Regions from separate parts of the Bacillus sp. FSL K6-6540 genome, predicted to be linked through region 2. Evidence: a T-box and tRNA genes for the amino acid it is inferred to sense, from the RefSeq annotation. Region 2 holds a T-box; the other holds one or more tRNA genes.

Region 1 (3,186 bases), 730 kb from region 2:
TTTGGGTACGATCTGTACAGGATAGGTGGGAGCCTAAGAAGCATGAGCGCCAGCTTGTGTGGAGGCGACGTTGGGATACCACCCTGATCGTATCTAGGTTCTAACCTGGTACCGTAATCCGGTACGGGGACAGTGTCAGGCGGGCAGTTTGACTGGGGCGGTCGCCTCCTAAAGAGTAACGGAGGCGCCCCAAGGTTCCCTCAGAATGGTTGGAAATCATTCGAAGAGTGCAAAGGCATAAGGGAGCTTGACTGCGAGACCTACAAGTCGAGCAGGGACGAAAGTCGGGCTTAGTGATCCGGTGGTACCGCATGGAAGGGCCATCGCTCAACGGATAAAAGCTACCCTGGGGATAACAGGCTTATCTCCCCCAAGAGTCCACATCGACGGGGAGGTTTGGCACCTCGATGTCGGCTCATCGCATCCTGGGGCTGAAGTAGGTCCCAAGGGTTGGGCTGTTCGCCCATTAAAGCGGTACGCGAGCTGGGTTCAGAACGTCGTGAGACAGTTCGGTCCCTATCTGTCGTGGGCGTAGGAAATTTGAGAGGAGCTGTCCTTAGTACGAGAGGACCGGGATGGACGTACCGCTGGTGCACCAGTTGTTCCGCCAGGAGCATGGCTGGGTAGCTACGTACGGACGGGATAAGCGCTGAAAGCATCTAAGCGTGAAGCCCCCCTCAAGATGAGATTTCCCAATTAGTAAGACCCCTTGAAGACGACGAGGTAGATAGGTTGGAGGTGGAAGTGCAGCAATGCATGGAGCTGACCAATACTAATCGGTCGAGGGCTTATCCAAAAAACACCCCAAAAAGTGAAGCAAAGCTTTGAAGCAGATGCCGAATACTTTTCGGGGACCCCGATACCACATCGGGTGAATGCTACGGAGTCTAATGTGCTGCAAATTCGTTTCGTATCTAGTTTTCAGGTGATCAATCACTTGAATTGAATATTGTTCCCTGATAGCTCAGTTGGTAGAGCACTCGACTGTTAATCGAGTTGTCACAGGTTCGAGTCCTGTTCGGGGAGCCATTTATGGAGAGGTGTCCGAGTTGGCCGAAGGAGCACGATTGGAAATCGTGTAGGCGCCAAAAGCGTCTCGAGGGTTCGAATCCCTCTCTCTCCGCCACTATTATTTTAAGCAAGGCCCGTTGGTCAAGGGGTTAAGACACCTCCCTTTCACGGAGGTAACAGGGGTTCGAATCCCCTACGGGTCACCACTTTCTTTAAAAAACACTTGCTTCTTATATCAGATTTTGGTATGATAAAAGTCGCTTTGTTACGGAGGCTTAGCTCAGCTGGGAGAGCATCTGCCTTACAAGCAGAGGGTCGGGGGTTCGATCCCCTCAGCCTCCACCATGATTTTTCACCATTGCAGCAACCCTTTTAATGACGCGGGGTGGAGCAGTTCGGTAGCTCGTCGGGCTCATAACCCGAAGGTCGTAGGTTCAAATCCTGCCCCCGCAACCAATTTATATCGCAATAGCGATAGTGCCTCGTGGAACTGTGGTGTAGAGGCCTAACATGCCTGCCTGTCACGCAGGAGATCGCGGGTTCGAATCCCGTCAGTTCCGCCATTTTTACAAGTTTCATAGATGACTTTGGGATGAGATGCGTATCCGATATGGGATTCGTCAAAGTCCGAAATGAGCTCTATGGCTCGGTAGCTCAGTCGGTAGAGCAGAGGACTGAAAATCCTCGTGTCGGCGGTTCGATTCCGTCCCGAGCCACCATGTACCTTTTATAATTTTATACGCCGGTGTAGCTCAATTGGTAGAGCAACTGACTTGTAATCAGTAGGTTGGGGGTTCAAGTCCTCTCGCCGGCACCATTCTGGAGGATTAGTGAAGTGGCTAAACACGGCAGACTGTAAATCTGCTCTCTTCGAGTTCGGTGGTTCGAATCCATCATCCTCCACCAGTTTTTAGGGGCATAGTTTAAAGGTAGAACAGCGGTCTCCAAAACCGTTAGTGTGGGTTCAATTCCTGCTGCCCCTGCCAATCGAATCAATTTATAGTACAATATGGCGGTCGTGGCGAAGTGGTTAACGCACCGGATTGTGGCTCCGGCACTCGGGGGTTCAATTCCCCTCGATCGCCCCATATTACAAAATCATATTGGGGATTAGCCAAGCGGTAAGGCAACGGACTTTGACTCCGTCATGCATAGGTTCGAATCCTATATCCCCAGCCATTGATTTTATGTTTGCGGACGTGGCTCAGCGGTAGAGCATCGCCTTGCCAAGGCGAGGGTCGCGGGTTCGATTCCCGTCGTCCGCTCCATTTTTATTTCTGGCGCCATAGCCAAGTGGTAAGGCACAGCTCTGCAAAAGCTTTATCCCCAGTTCGAATCTGGGTGGCGCCTCCATAACAAACATATGTGCCCTTAGCTCAGCTGGATAGAGCGTTTGACTACGAATCAAAAGGTCAGGAGTTCGAATCTCTTAGGGCACGCCATTGTGTAAGCCGGTGTGGCGGAATTGGCAGACGCGCGCGACTCAAAATCGTGAGGGAAACCGTGGGGGTTCGAGTCCCTTCACCGGCATCAATCAAAAGGAATGTAGACGATCAACGTCTGCATTCCTTTTTTTGTTGTCTCTCCATCGATGCATCCACACGACAAGTCCACTCCCAATCGCAGCTGCTGAAGTCGTTCTCCTGTAGATCGATGTTCCTTCAATAAGTGATACGGTAACAAGAGTGTGTTCGTTCACGGATGTAACGCAAAAACTGCAGACCAGTGCAGGGGTTGGACGTAGGTCTATAGGAAGCCCCGCCTTAGGTCTAGGTCCAAAAACCGTCCACAGGCCGTTTTAGTCAAACTCGAAATTACCTAGAATAGAGTCATAAGGTTGAACAAATGAAACAACGATCAAACAACAGAAAGGCGGTGTATAAATGAGGAATTCAAAAGGCAATGGAATGAGTATCCTGTTGATTGGTTTAGGGATCTTGGTTCTTCTGGGAGTATTCGGTCCTCTGCTTGGATGGTTGTTCAGTCTTCTAATTCCGATACTGATGGTTGCTTTGGGATATTACGGAATTCGAAGAGGCAATACCTTGATGGGATGGATCATTCTCGGTATCGGGATCATCTGGTTGATGGGTAAACTGTCTTGGCTGATCGGTCCGATCCTTGGTGTCATCTTAATCATCTACGGAGTGTCCCGATTGAAGAATGGAAGACCCC
Region 2 (3,186 bases):
ATTATGGCAGATGTTTCTGATTCTGTCGCTGTTCGCTCTGGTCGCGGTTAGTTTATCGCAGGTCATTGTCGCGTTCTCGGACAGCACCATGATGGCTAACGGAATCCAGACGATGGTGATCATGCCGACATCGCTGCTGGCGGGGTGTGTATTCCCGCTCTCCGTGATGCCCGAAGCGATTCAGCGAATCGCCGATTTCCTGCCGCAGTATTGGCTGCTCGATACGTTCGGCAAGCTTCAGCAAGGAAGCGGCCTGACCGACGTGATTCTGAACGTGGCGATTCTGCTGGCTTTTGCCTTGGCCTTATCGCTGATTGCAACCTACAAGTTCGCAAGAAATAGAGATACGCAGAGCTATATTTAAATTTAATGGCAGGGTCTCCTTGTACTGCACATAGGATGGCCGGCTATAAGCGATCAGGGGCTTGCTTGAACAGCAAGGCTCCTTTTTTTTCATTAGTCTAAAACCCGTTCTTCCGGCGAAAAATCTATTGGAAAAAATGAACAAAGCTATTTCATCTGGAGTTACTCCATGGTTTACAATGAGTTCAAGATACAGGATCTGGTTGAAACGTTGAACGATCGGGGGATGGTAAATGTTAGGTAAAGCGCGAAGTGCCTTGCGGCAAGCCTTTCGCTTCACTGCTACCGGACTGACTCTAGGGGAGAAATGGCGTCTGGCTCTTCCTGGTCCGATCCTGTCAGTCGGGGGAGTGCTCATCCACAATGTGTTCTTGAAGTATTACACGGATATCATCGGCCTCATATGACCTGGTGGTCGATACCGAGCGTTCCAATTACGGTTACGATAGGGAGATGATGTCAAGGGGCGACAGCGACATGGCAGGCATCTCAATAAACAAGTCGGGAATCAGAAGAACCATGGGTTATAGTGAGGCAGGACAGACTAAAGCGGTGTAGACGCTTATGTACAACATAAAAAGGCCAGCCGACAAAAATAAGCAGGGCGTCCCTTGTTCTGATTCCCGATAAGGATCAGTTATTAAGGGGACGCCCTCTCGGTTCTTTCAGAACGTGACCAATCCCATCGCTTTCTTGGCGGCAAGGAGTGTCGGGACTGCGGTTTCGGAAGCCCGCTGCGCTCCGTCCATCAAAATGCGATCAAGCTCGGAGGAATTCACGATTTCATGGAACCTCTCCTGGATCGGTTGAAGTTTCTCGATGACCACTTCGGCTAATTCCTTCTTGAACGTACCGTATCCTTGGCCTTCATACCGTTTCTCGATGACGGAGATGGCTTCCTCGGAGAATACGGAATATATTTCAATCAGATTGCTGACCGCCGGCTTCTGCTCCCAGTCGTGCCGGACCTGGCCATCGGAGTCGGTAACGGCCCTGGAGAACTTCTTGCGGATATCCTCCGGCGTATCCATCATGTGGACGCAGCTGTTCTTATTCGGGTTGCTTTTGCTCATCTTCTTGGACGGATCGTCAAGCCCCATGACGCGGGAGCCAATATCCTGAATGATCGGCTCAGGCACCGCAAACGTGCGGCCATACCGGTTGTTGAAGCGCTCGGCCACATCGCGGGTCAGTTCCAGATGCTGCTTCTGGTCGTCGCCGACAGGCACGTGCGTTGCCTGGTAGAGCAGCACATCGGCAGCCATCAGGACCGGATACGTAAACAACGCGGAGCTTACGGTATCCTTTCCGTCCGATTTCTCCTTGAATTGGGTCATGCGTTTTAATTCACCAAAATGCGCCTGCGTCTCCAGCAACCACCCGAGCTCTACATGCGCGGGGACCTGCGATTGCAGAAAGATCGTCGCTTTATCGGGGTCAATGCCCGACGCAATGTACAGCGCGGCAATGTCGCGCGTGCGCTGGTGCAGCTCCATGGGATCCTGATAGACCGTGATCGCATGCAGATCCGGCACGAAGAAATAGGACTCATACTCATGTTGCAGCTTCACATATTGACGGAGGGCACCTCCATATCCGCCAATATTCAAATCTCCGCTCGGCTTGATGCCTGACAATAATCGTTGCATAATAACCACCTCCTAATTTGTTTGCGAACAACACAAAAACACCTCATCCCTGTATGGGACGAAGTGTAACTTTCGCGGTACCACCCAAATTCGACTGTACGGTCGCTCTTTAGCATGACGCGGAAATGGGGAAACGCACCATTTTCCCTGTCATATCTCCCAAAGTAACGGTGGAGAGCCGTCAAGGCCTACTGCTCCGGCAGAGATCGGAGGTTCGGGTTGAAGCGAGAAGATCCATTCACTTATTCCGGAGTACCGGGCCTCGCACCAATCGCCGGTTCGCTTGGACCTCAAGAGATAAGCTACTATTTCTTCTCATAGCCGTGTGGTATGTTGTTCTTAAATTCATCTGTGCAGCTCTGTTCGAATGTGAATAGAGAACAAGATGATTTGATGAGTATCATCACACAGATGTTAGGTGAATGTCAAGAGGGATCGGGGGGGCAGGATGAGCGATAAGGACAGAGCGATTCTTGGGGACGGATTATCCATACTGTCGCAGTGCAGAATGCTAACAGGGGATATTTGGCAGGCTCATTACGGAGCGGCCGCGATCGCGGGTTATTTTTTTGTAAAGGCAAACCATTTGCCCGGGAAGGTCGAGGAGGCCGTTACGGCGGAGAACCAAAGGATGATCGCCAAGTATTTGCAGTCGGGAACGGTGACAGGGGAAAGCTTGAGTGTGAAAAGTGCCGAATCAAGGATTCTTGCGGCCCTTGACGATACGATTGATGGGCTGCACTGGGTCGGGCACAATGTGATCTATGCCGCAATAAGCCTGGCTGCACTCCACGAGCTTGGAGGCGGTCTACGGCATGAAGCAGCCGATATCGCGGAATTAATAGCCTCTTTCACGAAGACGATTCCGGGAAGGTCCTGGATCGGATATTCTGCTGCCGAGGTCAAACGGTTGACCCTGGATGAACTTGACGGGATATCAGAAATAACGGACGGCGATCAGCTGTCGGCCTTAATTTTAAACGAGCTGGCCTCTTATTCGGTGATCTACCGCGCAGAAGCCCATCATGACTTGATGGGGCATATGCTGACGTACTCGCATGCCTTAAACATCTTGTACGATCTTGGCCATCATGATTATTTCCACAGAGGCTTGCCGGGTCTGCTCAAAATCGTGAAGGTGCTCCGTGCCAGCAGCCAGCTGGATCCTGCAGAG

What was found. A T-box is a leader RNA that pairs with one kind of tRNA and senses whether it is charged. The one in region 2 lies ahead of trpS (tryptophan--tRNA ligase), so its partner is inferred to be a tRNA-Trp.
Region 1: it has a tRNA-Trp gene. The T-box ahead of trpS (tryptophan--tRNA ligase) is inferred to sense a tRNA for this amino acid. The anticodon was not compared.

The regions. Positions count from the first base shown of each region.
Region 1 covers NZ_JBBOXH010000001.1:6,249,244-6,252,429, reverse strand. Annotated here, with positions in the region: rRNA gene MHH82_RS28185 (23S ribosomal RNA) at 1-796, shown strand, start outside; tRNA gene MHH82_RS28180 (tRNA-Asn) at 954-1,029, shown strand; tRNA gene MHH82_RS28175 (tRNA-Ser) at 1,035-1,126, shown strand; tRNA gene MHH82_RS28170 (tRNA-Glu) at 1,143-1,217, shown strand; tRNA gene MHH82_RS28165 (tRNA-Val) at 1,281-1,356, shown strand; tRNA gene MHH82_RS28160 (tRNA-Met) at 1,391-1,467, shown strand; tRNA gene MHH82_RS28155 (tRNA-Asp) at 1,498-1,574, shown strand; tRNA gene MHH82_RS28150 (tRNA-Phe) at 1,655-1,730, shown strand; tRNA gene MHH82_RS28145 (tRNA-Thr) at 1,753-1,828, shown strand; tRNA gene MHH82_RS28140 (tRNA-Tyr) at 1,833-1,917, shown strand; tRNA gene MHH82_RS28135 (tRNA-Trp) at 1,924-1,997, shown strand; tRNA gene MHH82_RS28130 (tRNA-His) at 2,024-2,099, shown strand; tRNA gene MHH82_RS28125 (tRNA-Gln) at 2,116-2,190, shown strand; tRNA gene MHH82_RS28120 (tRNA-Gly) at 2,205-2,279, shown strand; tRNA gene MHH82_RS28115 (tRNA-Cys) at 2,291-2,364, shown strand; tRNA gene MHH82_RS28110 (tRNA-Arg) at 2,377-2,453, shown strand; tRNA gene MHH82_RS28105 (tRNA-Leu) at 2,462-2,541, shown strand; gene MHH82_RS28100 (hypothetical protein) at 2,895-3,186, shown strand, end outside.
Region 2 covers NZ_JBBOXH010000001.1:6,982,372-6,985,557, reverse strand. Annotated here, with positions in the region: gene MHH82_RS31460 (ABC transporter permease) at 1-364, shown strand, start outside; gene MHH82_RS31455 (hypothetical protein) at 597-770, shown strand; gene trpS (tryptophan--tRNA ligase) at 1,029-2,012, opposite strand; T-box leader at 2,064-2,340, opposite strand; gene MHH82_RS31445 (hypothetical protein) at 2,461-3,186, shown strand, end outside.